DNA from 2 places in the Saccharothrix espanaensis DSM 44229 genome. Region 1 is predicted to be linked to the other one. Evidence: riboswitches for the same ligand, from Rfam matches in the RefSeq annotation. Region 1 holds a riboswitch; the other holds the start of a gene.
The links. Region 1 has a riboswitch for cobalamin ahead of cobN (cobaltochelatase subunit CobN). Riboswitches for the same ligand answer to the same signal wherever they lie in the genome.
Positions count from the first base shown of each region.

Region 2: it holds a riboswitch for cobalamin, as region 1 does, so the genes downstream of both, BN6_RS23800 (ribonucleoside-diphosphate reductase subunit alpha) here and cobN (cobaltochelatase subunit CobN) in region 1, are expected to answer to the same signal.

Region 1 is NC_019673.1:2,731,012-2,738,636, forward strand. Features, by position in the region: gene BN6_RS12520 (cobalt-precorrin-6A reductase) at 1-201, shown strand, start outside; gene BN6_RS12525 (precorrin-2 C(20)-methyltransferase) at 176-1,702, opposite strand; gene BN6_RS12530 (precorrin-8X methylmutase) at 1,699-2,319, opposite strand; gene BN6_RS12535 (hypothetical protein) at 2,316-3,422, opposite strand; cobalamin riboswitch at 3,430-3,563, shown strand; gene cobN (cobaltochelatase subunit CobN) at 3,600-7,217, shown strand; gene BN6_RS12545 (ABC transporter substrate-binding protein) at 7,539-7,625, shown strand, end outside.
Region 2 is NC_019673.1:5,496,288-5,503,912, forward strand. Features, by position in the region: gene metE (5-methyltetrahydropteroyltriglutamate--homocysteine S-methyltransferase) at 1-1,088, opposite strand, end outside; cobalamin riboswitch at 1,207-1,416, opposite strand; cobalamin riboswitch at 1,689-1,906, shown strand; gene BN6_RS23800 (ribonucleoside-diphosphate reductase subunit alpha) at 2,023-4,887, shown strand; gene BN6_RS23805 (ribonucleotide-diphosphate reductase subunit beta) at 4,884-5,954, shown strand; gene BN6_RS23810 (LLM class flavin-dependent oxidoreductase) at 6,192-7,289, opposite strand.

The DNA.
Region 1 (7,625 bases):
GCCCTGATGCGCCGCTACGGCGTGGAAGTGCTGGTCACCAAGGACAGCGGCGGCGACATGACGTCGGCCAAGCTGGACGCCGCACGCACCCTCGGGCTGCCCGTGGTGCTGGTCCGCCGCCCGCCCGCGCCCGCCGCGCCCACCGTGTCGGGGGTGGACGCGGCGCTGGCGTGGCTCACGACGGGTAGCGCCGGGGCGTGAACACCGCGCCCCGCCCGGTGCGCAGGGTCTGCGAGGACCCGACGATCAGCAGGCACCGCATGTCGATCGTCTCCGGGTCGAGGTCGGCCAGCCGCACCACGCGGACGGTCTCCTCGGGGCCGCCGACGTCCCGGCCGACCACCACGGGCGTGTCCGGCGAGCGGTGCCGCAGCAGCAGGTCGCGGGCCGACTCGACCTGCCACCGCCGGCTGCGCGACGCCGGGTTGTAGATCGCCAGCACGAGATCGGCCTTCGCGGCGGCCTCCAGCCGTTCGGCGATGACCTCCCACGGCTTGAGCCGGTCGGACAGCGAGAGCACGCAGTAGTCGTGGCCCAGCGGCGCACCGGCCCGGCTGGCCACGGCGTGCGCGGCGGTGAGTCCGGGCAGCACCCGCACCGGGACGTCCGCGAACTGCTCCTCGGCCGCCACCTCCAGCACCGCGCTGGCCATCGCGAACACGCCGGGGTCGCCGGAGGACACCACCGCGACCTTCCGGCCGCGCCGGGCCAGGTCGAGCGCGAACGCGGCCCGCTCGGACTCGACCTTGTTGTCCGACGCGTGCTTGCGCTGCCCCGGCTCGTCGGCCACCCGGTCCAGGTAGGTGACGTACCCGACCAGGTCCTCGGCCTCGGCCAACGCCTGCCGGGCCTCGGGCGTGAGCCACTCCGGCCCCGCCGGACCCAACCCGACCACGACGACCTGACCCGTCGCTCGGGCGGGGTCGGATGCGGTGTGGGTGTGGGGGGTGGCGTCGGGAGCGGCGTGGCTGCCGGTGTCGGGGGTGGTGGGGGGAGTGGCTTTGCTGGGGAGCAGGGCCAGGGAGAAGTAGGGAACGTCGTCGGCGTCGACCTCGGCGAGCGGCGCGGTGCGCTGCCGGCCGGTCGTGGCGCGTTCGACGTACCAGGCCTCGGCCAGCCGCCCGGACCGCTCCAGCGCCTCCCGCACGCGCGGGAACGTCCGGCCCAGCTTCATGATCGCCACCGGGTCGCCCGCCGCGAGGTGCCCGGCCAGCGCGTCCACCGGCAGCGTGCCGGGCAGGACGGTCAGCACCTCGTCGCGTTCGACGAGCGGGCGGCCGATCACCGCCGAACCGGCGCTGACCGACGTGACACCGGGGACCACCTCGGCCGGGTACTTGTCGGCCAGTCGCTTGTGCAGGTGCATGTACGAGCCGTAGAAGAACGGGTCGCCGGCGGCCAGCACCACGACGGTCCGCCCGGCGTCGAGGTGCGCGGCCAGCCGCGCGGCGCACTCGGCGTAGAACGCGTCGATCTCGCCCTGGTAGTCGTCGGAGTCCTCGGTCGTCACCGGGTAGACCAGCTGCTCCTCGACCTGGTCGCCGCGCAGGTACGGCTCGGCGATCCGGCGCGCGACGCTGCGGCCGTGCCGGGCGCTGTGGAACACCACGACGTCGGCCGCGCCGATCAGCCGGGCCGCCTTCACGGTCACCAGTTCCGGGTCGCCGGGGCCGACCCCGACGCCGTACAGCCTGCCGGTCATTCGTCCTCGCTCGCGATCGCGTTGACGGCCGCCGCGGTCATGGCGCTGCCGCCGCGCCGACCGCGCACGACCAGGTGCTCCAGCCCGCTCTCGGCGAGCGCCTGCTTGGACTCGGCGGCCCCGATGAACCCGACCGGGATGCCCAGCACGGCGGCCGGCCGGGGCGCGCCCGCGGCGACCAGGTCGAGCAGGTGGAACAGGGCGGTCGGGGCGTTGCCGATGGCGACCACCGCGCCGCCGAGCCGTTCGCCCCACAGCTCCAGCGCGGCGGCGCTGCGGGTGTTGCCCAGCTCCTCGGCCAGCGCGGGCACCCTCGGGTCGCCGAGCAGGCACAGCACCTCGTTGTCGGCGGGCAGCCTGCGCCGGGTCACGCCGGACGCGACCATCTGCGCGTCGCACAGCACCGGCGCGCCGGCCAGCAACGCCTCCCGGGCGGCGGAGACGACCCCGGGGGAGTAGCCGATGTCGTCGACCAGGTCGACCATGCCGCACGCGTGGATCATCCGCACCGCGACCCGCGCGACGTCCGTCGGCAGGCCCGACAGGTCGGTCTCGGCGCGGATGGTGGCGAACGACCGCCGGTAGATCTCCGCGCCGTCCTTGATGTAGCTGGTCACCTGATCTCCTCGTACCCGTCGCCGGTCGCGACGAACTCCACCACGTCGCCCGCGGGCCGGCCGCACCGCCGGGCGCAGCCCGACCAGTGCACCTGGCCCCGGTGCGGGGTGCCGATCCAGCGGGCCGCGTCGGCGCGCACGTCGGTCAGCGACTTCGCGCAGCCCGGCCGGCCGGTGCACGCGGTCACCCCGCGCCACGGCGACGCGGGGTCGGTGAACAGCCCCGACGTGTCAGTGCCGGCGGGCACCACGACGCTGCGCCACGGCGTGATCCGGACCGGCGTGCCGGCCAGCAGCCGTGCGTCCAACCGGCCCAGCGGCACGCCCGCCACGAGGCGGTCCGCCGGGGGTGGGGAGGCTGAGGCCGGACCGGTGGAAGCTGGGCCGGTGGAAGCTGGGCCGGGTGCGACTGGGCCGGGTGAGGTTGGGCCGGGTGCGACCGGGATCACAGTCGCGGTAAGGGTTCTGGGGCTCGAAGTGGCCAGGGCGGGGGTGGTGGTGCTCAGGGAGGCGGTGATCTTCCGCACACCGTCGTCCACTTCGGACAAACGCCACGCGGTGTCGCGGATCGCCTGGAACTCCTCGGCGGCGGCGACCACGGCGGCGACCGGGTCGGTCACGCGCAGTCCCGAATCCTGGCCGGCCAGGAACAGCGCGTCACCCACCAGGCCGATGTCGCCGCCCAGGCCGCTGACCGCCTCACCGATCGTGACCAGGAAGCGTCCGGGCAGGTAGGCCAGTGCGGGGACCCGGCACAGCGCGGCGTCCACGGCGTCCACCAGGTCCTGGTTGTCCTCCAGCGGCGCGGCGATGATGTTGCGCATCCGCTCGTGGGTCGGCGAGGGCAGCAGGCCGGCCTCGCGCAGACGTGCGCCCAGCTCGTGCTCCGCACCCGGTGTCAGGCCCCTGATCTGCACGTTCGCCCGTGACGTGAGTTCGATCGTGCCGTCGCCCAGGTCCAGCGCGGCCTGCCGGACGACGTCGAACCGGTCGGCGGTCAGCGTGCCGCCGGGCACCCTGACCCGCGCCAGCCCGCCGTCCGCGGCCCGGTGCACGTCGACCGCGCCGGGGCAGGCGTCGGGGCGTTCACGGTCCTGGGGCATGGGCTGGATGCTAACCGCCCGTTAGGGTGACTTCCGAACGGCGAAGCAACAGGAGGAAGCCGGTGTGAATCCGGCGCGGTCCCGCCACTGTGACCGGGCGCGAGCCCGGGAGTCAGGAACTCCGCCCGCCGTCCCCTACGACCTGGGGCGAGGACCCCCGAGGGATGGAGCCCGCACGTGATCCTGCTGCTGTCGACCTCTGACACGGACCTGCTGTCCGCCCGTTCGAGCGGTGCGGACTACCGACTGGGCAACCCCGCCCGGCTGACCGCCGACGACCTGCCCGCCCTGCTGGAGGGCGTCGACCTGGTGGTGGTGCGCATCCTGGGCGGGCGGCGGATGTGGGAAGAGGGCCTGGACCGGCTGCTCGCCGGCCCCCGCCCGGTGGTGGTGCTGGGCGGTGAGCAGAACCCGGACGCGCCGCTGATGGAGCTGTCCACCGTGCCCGGCGGCGTCTGCGCCGAGGCGCACGCCTACCTGGCCCACGGCGGCCCGGTGAACCTCGCCGAGCTGCACAAGTTCCTGTCCGACACGGTCCTGCTGACCGGGTTCGGCTTCAACCCGCCCGAGGCGGCGCCGAACTGGGGCGTGCTGGAGCGGCCCGAGCCGGCGGGGTCGGTCGAGTCGGTTGGGCCTGTCGAGTCGGCTGAGTCGGTTGAGACGGGCCGTGCGAGGCCGGTGGTGGCGGTGTTGTACTACCGGGCGCACCACGTGGCCGGGAACACGGCGTTCGTGCACGCGCTGTGCGACGCGATCGAGGAAAAGGGCGGCCGGGCGCTGCCGGTGTACTGCGCGTCCTTGCGCACGGCGGAGCCGGCGTTGCTGGCGGAGCTGCGCAAGGCCGACGCGCTGGTCGTCACGGTGCTGGCGGCGGGCGGGACGAAGCCCGCGACCGCGTCGGCCGGTGGCGACGACGACGCGTGGGACGTGGGCGCGCTGGCCGAGCTGGACATCCCGATCCTGCAAGGGCTCTGCCTGACCAGCAGCCGTGCGGCGTGGGACGGGAACGACGACGGTCTGTCCCCTTTGGACACCGCGACCCAGGTGGCGATCCCCGAGTTCGACGGCCGGATCATCACCGTCCCGTTCTCCTTCAAGGAGATCGACGAGGACGGCCTGACCGTGTACGTGGCAGACCCGGAGCGGGCGCTGCGCGTGGCCGGGATCGCGGTGCGGCACGGGAGGCTGCGGCACATCCCGCCGGCCGACCGCAAGGTCGTGATCATGCTGTCGGCCTACCCGACCAAGCACTCGCGGATCGGCAACGCGGTCGGCCTGGACACCCCGGCCAGCGCGGTCCGGCTGCTGGCGGCGTTGCGGGACAACGGTTACGACATCGGCGACGAGCTGCCGGGCGTGGCCGAGCTGGACGGTGACGCGCTGATCCACGCGCTCATCGCGGCCGGCGGCCAGGACGTCGACTGGCTGACCGAGGAGCAGCTCCAGGGCAACCCGGTGCGGCTGCCCGCCGCGCGCTACCGCGAGTGGTACGCGACGCTGCCCGAGGACACCCGCGAGGACATGGAACGGCACTGGGGCCAAGCGCCCGGCGAGCTGTTCGTGGACCGGTCGAAGGACCGCGAGGGCGAGATCGTGCTGGCCGGCCTGCGATCGGGCAACGTGGTGGTGATGGTGCAGCCGCCGCGCGGGTTCGGCGAGAACCCGATCGCCATCTACCACGACCCGGACCTGCCGCCCAGCCACCACTACCTGGCCGCCTACCGGTGGCTGGAGGCCGAGTTCGGCGCGGACGCCGTGGTGCACGTCGGCAAGCACGGCAACCTGGAGTGGCTGCCCGGCAAGACGGTCGGCATGTCCGCCGGCTGCGGCCCGGACGCGGCGCTGGGCGACCTGCCGCTGATCTACCCGTTCCTGGTCAACGACCCGGGCGAGGGCACGCAGGCCAAGCGCCGCGCGCACGCCACCCTGGTCGACCACCTGGTGCCGCCGATGGCCCGCGCGGACAGCTACGGCGACATCGCGCGCCTGGAGCAGCTGCTCGACGAGCACGGCAACATCGCCGCGATGGACCCGGCCAAGCTGCCCGCGATCCGCGCGCAGATCTGGACCCTGATCCAGGCCGCGAAGCTGGACCACGACCTGGGCCTGGACGACCGGCCGCACGACGCCGAGTTCGACGAGCTGATCCTGCACGTGGACGGCTGGCTGTGCGAGATCAAGGACGTCCAGATCCGCGACGGCCTGCACGTCCTGGGCCAGGCCCCGACCGGTGACACCCGGGTCAACCTGGTGCTGTCGATCCTGCAGGCCAAGCAGATGTGGGCCGGCCAGGTGGCCGCGCTGCCCGGGTTGCGGGAAGCGTTGGGGCTCAAGGACACCACGCGCGCGTCGACGGACGCCGTGGAGGCGCGGGCGCGGGAACTCGTGCAGGCGATGGAAGACGCGGACTGGGACCCGGCGGTCGCGCGGACGCTGGACGAGTCCGAGGACGTGGTGCGGATCCTGGAGTTCGGTGCGCTGGAGGTCGTGCCGCGGCTGGCCCGCACGACCGACGAGATGACGCACGTGCTGCACGCGTTGAACGGCGGGTACGTGCCGGCCGGGCCGAGCGGATCCCCGTTGCGGGGCCTGGTGAACGTGCTGCCGACCGGCCGCAACTTCTACTCGGTGGACCCGAAGGCCGTGCCGTCGAAGCTGGCCTGGGAGACCGGGCAGGCGATGGCCGACTCGCTGCTGGAGCGCTACCGCGCGGACAACGGCGAGTGGCCCGCGTCGGTCGGGTTGTCGGTGTGGGGCACGTCGGCGATGCGCACCTCGGGTGACGACATCGCGGAAGTGCTGGCGCTGATGGGTGTCCGGCCGGTGTGGGACGACCAGTCGCGCCGGGTGACCGGACTGGAAGTCGTGCCGCTGGAGGAGTTGGACCGGCCGCGCATCGACGTCACGGTGCGGATCTCCGGCTTCTTCCGGGACGCCTTCCCGCACGTGGTGGCGTTGTTGGACGACGCGGTGCAGCTCGTGGCCGGGTTGGACGAGGCGGCGTCGGACAACTTCGTGCGGGCGCACGCGGAAGCGGAACTGGCCGAGCACGGGGACCGGCGGCGGGCGACGCTGCGGATCTTCGGATCGAAGCCGGGGGCGTACGGGGCCGGGCTGCTGCCGTTGATCGACAGCCGGAACTGGCGCGATGACGCGGACCTGGCCGAGGTCTACGCGGTGTGGGGCGGGTACGCGTACGGGCGCGAGCTGGACGGCGTCGAGGCGCGGATCGACATGGAGAGCGCGTACCGGCGGATCGCCGTGGCGGCGAAGAACATCGACACCCGCGAGCACGACATCGCGGACTCGGACGACTACTTCCAGTACCACGGCGGGATGATCGCGACGGTGCGGGCGTTGACGGGCAAGGCCCCGGCGGCGTACGTCGGCGACAGCACGCGGCCCGACGCGGTGCGGACGCGGACGTTGCACGAGGAGACGAACCGGATCTTCCGCGCCCGCGTGGTGAACCCGCGCTGGCTCGCGGCGATGCGCAAGCACGGGTACAAGGGCGCGTTCGAGCTGGCGGCGACGGTCGACTACCTGTTCGGCTACGACGCGACGACGGGTGTGGTCGCGGACTGGATGTACGAGCAGTTGGCGGCGAGCTACGTGCTGGACCCGGAGAACCAGAAGTTCCTCACCGAGTCGAACCCCTGGGCGTTGCACGGGATCTCAGAGCGGCTGCTGGAGGCGGCGGACCGCGGTCTGTGGGAGCACCCGGAGGCGGAGACCCTGGAAGCGTTGCGGGCGGTGTACCTCCAGACGGAAGGTGATCTGGAGGACGGGCGTTAGCGCTGCGAGCGTTGGCGCTGTGGGTGTGAGCGTTGCGGGTGTGGGCCTTGTAGGTGGTTCGGGGCGTTGGTGGTGAGCGGTGTGGTGGTAGAGGCGCGGTAGACGCGGTAGATGACGAGGTAGAGCGAGAGCTAGGCTGTTCGCGGCACGGCCCCGGTGGATCTTTTCGCCGGGGCTGTGGTTGTTTGCGGGTGTTTTCGAGCTTTCGTCTTCTTGTGTGGTTGGTGTGGCGGACTTCTTGACAGGAGAGCGTGGCGCGCACCACACTTCGGCGGGCCTGGGAGCGCTCCCAGAATGCCGCCGATCATGTGAGGAGTCCTCGTGCGTCAACGTCGAGCAGTCCTGGCCGCGACCCTGGCCGGAGCCGCAGCGCTCGCGGCGTGCGGTACGGGCGGTGGCGGCTCGGGC
Region 2 (7,625 bases), 2.8 Mb from region 1:
CCGTCCACGCCGTCGCGCAGCGCCTGGCCGAGCAGGACGACCTCGCGCACCTTCTGCCGCGCGAACGCCAACCGCCCGCGCACTCCCGGTTCCAGCGCCGTCTCGGCGTCCAGGTCGTAGGGCACGTGCAGCAGCGTCGAGGACGTCGAGAGCACGACCTCCTCGGCCGTTCCGAGCAGTGACGCGGCGGTGGCCAGCGCCTGCCGCAGGTCGGTGCGCCACACGTTGCGGCCGTCGACCACGCCGGCGACCAGCGTCTTGTCCCGCAGCGCGGGCACGCTCGCGATGCCGTCCACCGGGCCCGCGACGAGATCGACGCCGATCGCTTCGACGGCGGTGCCGGCCAGCACTTCCAGCGCCGGGCCAAGAGACCCGTAGTAGCCGGTGACCAGCAGCTTCGGCCGCGAGTGCAGGTCTGCCAGGCGGGTATAGGCACGGCCGAGCGCGGCCAGTTCGTCCTCCGAGCGGTCGGCGGCGAACGCCGGCTCGTCGAGCTGCACCCACGGCGCACCTTCGGCCGCCAGCGCCACCAGCAGCTCGACGTAGACGTCCACCAAGTCATCCAACCGGGCCAACGGGTTCGTTCCTTTGGCCAGCAACAGGAACGTCACCGGCCCGAGGACCACCGGCCGGGTCGTGATCCCGAGCGCGCGGGCCTCGCGGTACTCCGCGAGCGGCTTGTCACCGGCCAGTCGGAACTCCGTCCCGGGGTCGATCTCGGGCACCAGGTAGTGGTAGTTGGTGTCGAACCACTTGGTCAGTTCCAACGGCGGCAGGTCGTCGGTGCCCCGGGCCGCCGCGAAGTAGCTGTCCAGCTCCGACTCGCGCCGGTAGCGCGCCGGGACCGCGCCCACCAGGAACGCGGTGTCCAGGACGTGGTCGTAGAACGAGAAGGTGTTGGACGGCACCGAGTCCAGCCCGGCGTCGCGCAGCTCCGCCCAGCCGGCCGCGCGCAGTTCGGCGGCCGTGGCGAGCAGGGCGTCCTGGTCGGTGCGCCCGACCCAGTAGCGCTCGACGGCCCGCTTGAGTTCCCGACGTGGACCGATCCGGGGGTAGCCCAGGACGGTGGCACCGATTCCGCTGGTCACTGGCTCTCTCCTCGCGAGCGTGCGTGAACGCCGGAGGATTCCCGGGGACGCTTCGCGGGCGGCACGAGCCGCGTCCGCCGCAGCCCTCCCGAGAGGCCACCGGACACCGCGGGCCCGGTGGGCGCGCGGACCGGTGGCAGGTCTTCGGACTCACGGGCGCACAGCACGCTCCTACCGGCCGTCGCTTCCCACGCTCACGCGCAGTGCTTCATTGACGGCTTTCGTTCCCGTTCACCGCTGCGGGGCAGTCCCGGACTCACACCGGGTTCCCTCTTGCCTCGCTCCGGCCGACCATCGCCCGGAGCGAACCACCAGTGGGATCGAGAGTAACGCACCCCTGGACGGTCTCCCATGATCCGGGAAAAGTCACTCCACCGCCGCAGTCGGCAGCGTTCCCCGGGGTGCCGGTGATCTCGGCGGGCTCCTCCGCCGTGAAGTCACGTTACCGACGAGTGATCAGTCCATTGTGGATGGTGCTGCCGCGGTCCGGCACGCGTCTCCACGCCACCCTTGCCACGCCGGCCGGCGATCAGGGTCACCCGAGGTTCGGTCCGCGACACGCCCATGTGGGGCCGTGTTGCGGACCGATCTACAACATGTAGTGTTCCGCCCGTCGATGGTTCCGACGCCCTCTTCGAGGGCCGAGGAGGCAAGAGGGAACCCGGTGCGAATCCGGGACTGCCCCGCAGCGGTGAGCGGAAACAACCGCCGTCACGAAGCACTGGGAGCACGCGCTCCTGGGAAGCGACGGCCAGTAGGTCCGGCTGGAAGGCCGGGTGTCCGCGAGTCCGAAGACCTGCCAGCGATGCGCGCGCCGGCCGGCGCGCGCGTGTCCGGGGCCTCGTGGGCGGGCCGACACGGATGACGCGCCGTCGTGCGCGCGCTGTGTGGTCGCCGCGTGCTCCGGGCCGTTGAGGCTCGCGAGGAGAGGGCTTTGTCGACCACAACCACGGCCACCGGGGTCAGCCAGGTGCGGGTGATCCGACGCGACGGCAGCGTTTCGGCGTTCGACCCAGGCAAGATCCAGGTGGCCTTGACCAAGGCGTTCCTGGCCGTCGAGGGCGAGGTCGCGGCAGCGGCGTCGCACCTGCACCCGCTCGTGGCGGAGTTGACCTCGCAGGCGGAGGGCGCGCTGCTCAAGCACGCCCGCCCCGACACCGCACTGCACATCGAGCAGATCCAGGACCAGGTGGAACTCGTGCTGATGCGCGGCGGTCATCACAAGGTCGCCCGCGCGTACGTGCTGTACCGCGACGAGCACGCGAAGGCACGCGAACTCGCCCCCGTCGCGGTCGAGTTCCGGATGAAGGACGCCGAGGGCGCGCTGGTCCCGGTGGACTGGGAGCGGATCGCGGTCGTCGTCGGCGAGGCGTGCGCGGGGCTGTCCGACGTGCCGGCCGAGCCGGTGCTCACCGAGGTCCGGCGGGCGCTCTACGACGGCATCACGGTCGACGAACTGGCCGTCGCGCTGGTCATGTCGGCGCGGACGCTGGTCGAGACCGAGCCGAACTACTCCTTCGTCGCCGCCCGCCTGCTGCTCGACCAGCTCCGCCGCGAGGTGCTGACCAGGGTCGCGGGCCGACCGGTCGAGGCCACCGCCGAGCAGCTGTCCTATGTGGACTACTTCCCCGAGTACGTGCGGCTGGGCGTCGCGCTGGACCGGCTCGACCCCGCGTTGGAGTCGTTCGACGTGGCCCGGATCGCGGCGGCGATCCGCCCCGAGCGCGACGCCATGTTCGACTTCCTGGGCATGCAGACCCTGTACGACCGCTACTTCCTGCACGACCACGGCGTCCGGTACGAGTTGCCGCAGGCGTTCTTCATGCGGGTCGCGATGGGGCTGGCGCTGCGCGAGGACGACCGCGAGGCGCGGGCGATCGAGTTCTACGAACTGCTGTCGGCCTTCGACTTCATGTGCTCAACCCCCACGCTGTTCAACTCCGGCACCACCCGCGCCCAGCTCTCGTCGTGCTTCCTGACCACGGTGGACGACGACCTGAAGAGCATCTTCCAGAGCTACCAGAACAACGCACTGCTGGCGAAGTTCTCCGGCGGGCTCGGCAACGACTGGACCCCGGTGCGCGGCATGGGCGCGCACATCAAGGGCACCAACGGCCAGTCGCAGGGCGTCGTGCCGTTCCTCAAGATCGCCAACGACACGGCGGTCGCGGTGAACCAGGGCGGCAAGCGCAAGGGCGCGGCGTGCGCGTACCTGGAGACGTGGCACATCGACGTCGAGGAGTTCCTCGACCTGCGCAAGAACACCGGCGACGACCGGCGGCGCACGCACGACATGAACACCGCGAACTGGGTGCCCGACGAGTTCCTGCGCCGGGTCGAGGCGGACGCCGAGTGGACCCTGTTCTCCCCGGACGAAACGCCGGACCTGCACGACGCGTACGGCTTGGACTTCACCGCCCGCTACCGCGGCTACGAGGAAGCCGCCGACCGCGGCGAGATCCGCGTGTTCAAGCGCGTCCGCGCGACGGACCTGTGGCGGCGCATGCTGACCATGCTGTTCGAGACCGGCCACCCGTGGATCACGTTCAAGGACCCGTGCAACCTGCGGTCGCCGCAGCAGCACACCGGCGTCGTGCACTCGTCCAACCTGTGCACCGAGATCACCCTCAACACCAGCGCCGACGAGGTCGCGGTGTGCAACCTCGGCTCGGTCAACCTGGCCAACCACGTCACGGCCCACGGCCTCGACGCCGAGCGGCTGGCGCACACGGTCCACACGGCCGTGCGCATGCTCGACAACGTCATCGACATCAACTACTACACGATCCCCGAGGCGAGCCGGTCCAACCTGCGGCACCGGCCGATCGGGCTGGGCCTGATGGGCTTCAGCGACGCCCTGTTCACCCTGCGGCTGGTGCCCGGTTCACCGGAGGCCGTGGAGTTCGCCGACCGCAGCATGGAGCACATCGGCTACCACGCGCTGTCGGCGTCGGCCGACCTGGCCCGCGAGCGCGGCAGCTACGAGTCGTTCGACGGTTCGCTGTGGAGCCGCGGCGTCCTGCCGATCGACTCCATCGCGCTGCTCGCCGAAGCCCGCGGCGGCGTGCTCGCCATGGACACATCGTCCACTTTGGACTGGGAGACCCTGCGCGCCAAGGTGCGCGGCGGGATGCGCAACTCCAACACGATGGCCATCGCGCCGACCGCGACGATCTCGAACATCTGCGGCGTCGGCCAGTCCATCGAGCCGCTGTTCCGCAACCTGTACGTGAAGTCGAACATGTCCGGCGACTTCACCGTCCTCAACCGCTTCCTGGTCGCCGACCTCAAGGCGCTGGACCTGTGGGACGAGGCGATGGTGTCGGACCTGAAGTACTTCGACGGCTCGGTCGCGCCGATCGACCGGGTGCCCGACGACCTCAAGGCCCTCTACGCCACCGCGTTCGAGGTCTCGTCCGAGTGGCTGATCGAGGCCGCGTCGCGCCGGCAGAAGTGGATCGACCAGGCGCAGTCGCTCAACCTGTACATCGCCGCGCCCAACGGCCGCAAGCTGGACAACCTCTACCGGCTGGCCTGGCACAGCGGCCTCAAGACCACCTACTACCTGCGGTCCACCGCGGCGACCAGCGTGGAGAAGTCGACCTTGCGCGGCACCGACGGCAAGCTCAACGCCGTCCGTCCGGGCGCGGCACCCGCCGCCTCCCCCGTGCCGACCCCCGTAGCGTCGCCGTCGCCGGCCGCCGTCCCCTCGGCCGTTCCGCCGCCGGTCCCGGCCGCGACACCGGACGACGCGCTCGTCTGCTCCGTCACCGACCCCGACTGCGAGGCCTGCCAGTGACCACCGACCTCCCCTACACCTCGGGTCTCGGCTCCATCGAGCGCGGCGCGGGCCGCGTGCAGGTGGACGACAAGTCGATGATCAACGCGCGCGCGGACGTCAACCAGCTCCTGCCGCTGAAGTACCACTGGGCGTGGGAGAAGTACCTCGCCGGCTGCGCCAACCACTGGATGCCGACCGAGGTGTCCATGCAGGCCGACATCGCCCTGTGGCGCTCGCCCACCGGCCTCACCGACGACGAGCGGCACACGATCAAGCGCAACCTCGGGTTCTTCGCCACCTCGGAGTCGTTGGTGGCCAACAACATCGTGCTCGCGGTGTACCGCCACCTGACCAACCCCGAGTGCCGCCAGTACCTGCTGCGCCAGGCGTTCGAGGAGGCCGTGCACACCCACACGTTCCAGTACGTCTGCGAGTCGCTCGGCTTGGACGAGGGCGAGCTGTTCAACATGTACCGCGAGGTCCCGTCGATCACCGACAAGGCCGCGTGGGCGTTGAACTACACGCAGCACCTCGAAGACCCGGGGTTCCGCACCGGCACGCCCGAGACCGACCAGGCGTTCCTCCGCGACCTCGTGGCGTTCTACGTGGTGTTCGAGGGCATGTGGTTCTACACCGGCTTCGCCCAGATCCTGTCGTTCGGGCGGCGCAACAAGATGATCGGCATCGCCGAGCAGTACCAGTACATCCTGCGCGACGAGTCGATCCACCTGAACTTCGGCATCGACTCGATCAACCAGATCAAGATCGAGAACCCGCACCTGTGGAGCGATGCCTTCCAGGCCGAGGTCCGCACCATGCTGGGCGAGGCGTGTGAGCTGGAGATCGCCTACGGCCGCGACACCATGCCCAACGGTCTGCTCGGCCTCAACGCCGACCAGTGCGAGCAGTACATGCACTTCATCACCAACCGCCGCTGCGCGCAGCTCGGCCTGGCCCCGGTCTTCGGCCCGGCGGACAACCCGTTCCCGTGGATGTCCGAGGCCATCGACCTGAAGAAGGAGAAGAACTTCTTCGAGACCCGGGTGACCGAGTACGCCTCCGGCGCGTCGCTCGACTGGGACTGACCACGTCCCGGGGCCGGGGTCTGTTCCCGGCCCCGGCTCCCTTCTCCCGGCCAGGAAAGGCGACCACCGGTGCGCTGCCGGTTCACCACCGTCCAGGAAACCGTCTTGGCCGTGGTCAAGCGTCCTCCGGGCGACCGACGCGCGCCCTTGGCTGGAGCGGTCACGGCGCTCGTGGGACGCGCTGGCGCCGCCACAGTTCCGAGCGCACGGGCACGGCCGCGTCACCCGTGCACGGAGTCATGCAGGCGTGCGGAGGCCCTGGGCGTGCAGGCGGGGCAGGACTTCCTGGGCGAAGTAGTCCAGTTCGCCCAGGTAGTCGACGAAGCTCACGGTGATGCCGGCGAACCCGGAGCGGTGGAAGCGGCCGATCTGGTCGGCGATGTCGTCGGGGCTGCCGATCAGGGGGCAGGTCCCGTGGCCGGACGCGAAGCGGGCGCGGAAGGTGGCGAGCATCTCCGGTGTGAAGGATCTCGCGTGCAGTCCCTGGAGTGTCATGAGGTTGTCGACGGCGTCCCAGTCGGCGTGGTCGTGGGCGTAGTGGTGCAGGTAGTCCTCTGCTTCACGGCGGGTTGGGCGGCAGACGACGTGCGTAGGGGTGAACACGCCGACGGTGCGGTTGTGGTGCCTGCGCGCGCGGTCTCGCAGACGCTCTACCACCGGTTGTCCATCCTCGGGGCCGGAGACGATGGTGAACGCGATGTCGGCGTTGCGCGTGGCGTAGGCGAGGCCCTGCTCGGATGATCCCGCGTTGATCACGGGGAGGGGGCCGTCGTACGGTCCGGGCAGCCCTTCGGCGTTGTGGAGGTGGAAGAAACGGCCGTCGTGGTCGAAGGGGTCCGATCGGGTCCAGACCGCCCGCACGACGTCCCACCACTCCTGGGCCAGGGCGTAGCGGTCGTCGTGGCTGTCGGGCAGGACCGACCCGAACGCCTCGTACTCGGGCTTGTTCCATCCCGCCACGATGTTGATGCCGGCCCGGCCGCGGCCGATCTGGTCGAGCGTGGCGAGTTGCTTGGCCACGGCGAGCGGGTGGTGGAAGGCGGTGTGGACGGTCGAGAACACGACCAGGCGGCTGGTGTGCGCGAGGAGACCGGCGGCCGAGGTCGTCGGGTCGAGGACCTCGTCGTGGAAGTTGCCGCGCCCGCCGTACCCCTTCCAGCGGGCGGCGGGGAGCAGGAAGTCGATGCCGACCTCGTCGGCCCGCCTCGCCAGCCGCAGGTTGTCCTCCCAACCGCCGGACCACCGTTCGGGGACCGTGGTCGCGGCCAGTCCCGACGAGCAGTTCGCCCCGAACAACCCCACCTTGAACCCCTTGCCGTCCGTGATCGTCTTCATCCGGCCGCGCCCTCCGTCGTGGTGTCCTGCGCTTCGTCTACTCCCCCGGCCATGGCGTGCCTACGCCGATCCGGGCCGCCGCGGCGACTTCACCCCTTCGCGCCGACCGGTCGCCCTGCCCATGGTCGACCCGTTCGAACGGGCTCGTCGGCGCGTCGCCCGAAGGCGTTGCCGAAGCCATCGCACTCCACCGGGAGGTCGCCGACGACGTGCCGTTCGGCCGCGCTGCGCTGGAAGCCGACAGCGACTGCACCGGACGCGCCGCACCGCACGCCGCGCGCACCAGCCCGCCACGCCCGACCAGCCGTGCCTTCTCGCGGCATCCGGCGCACCGAC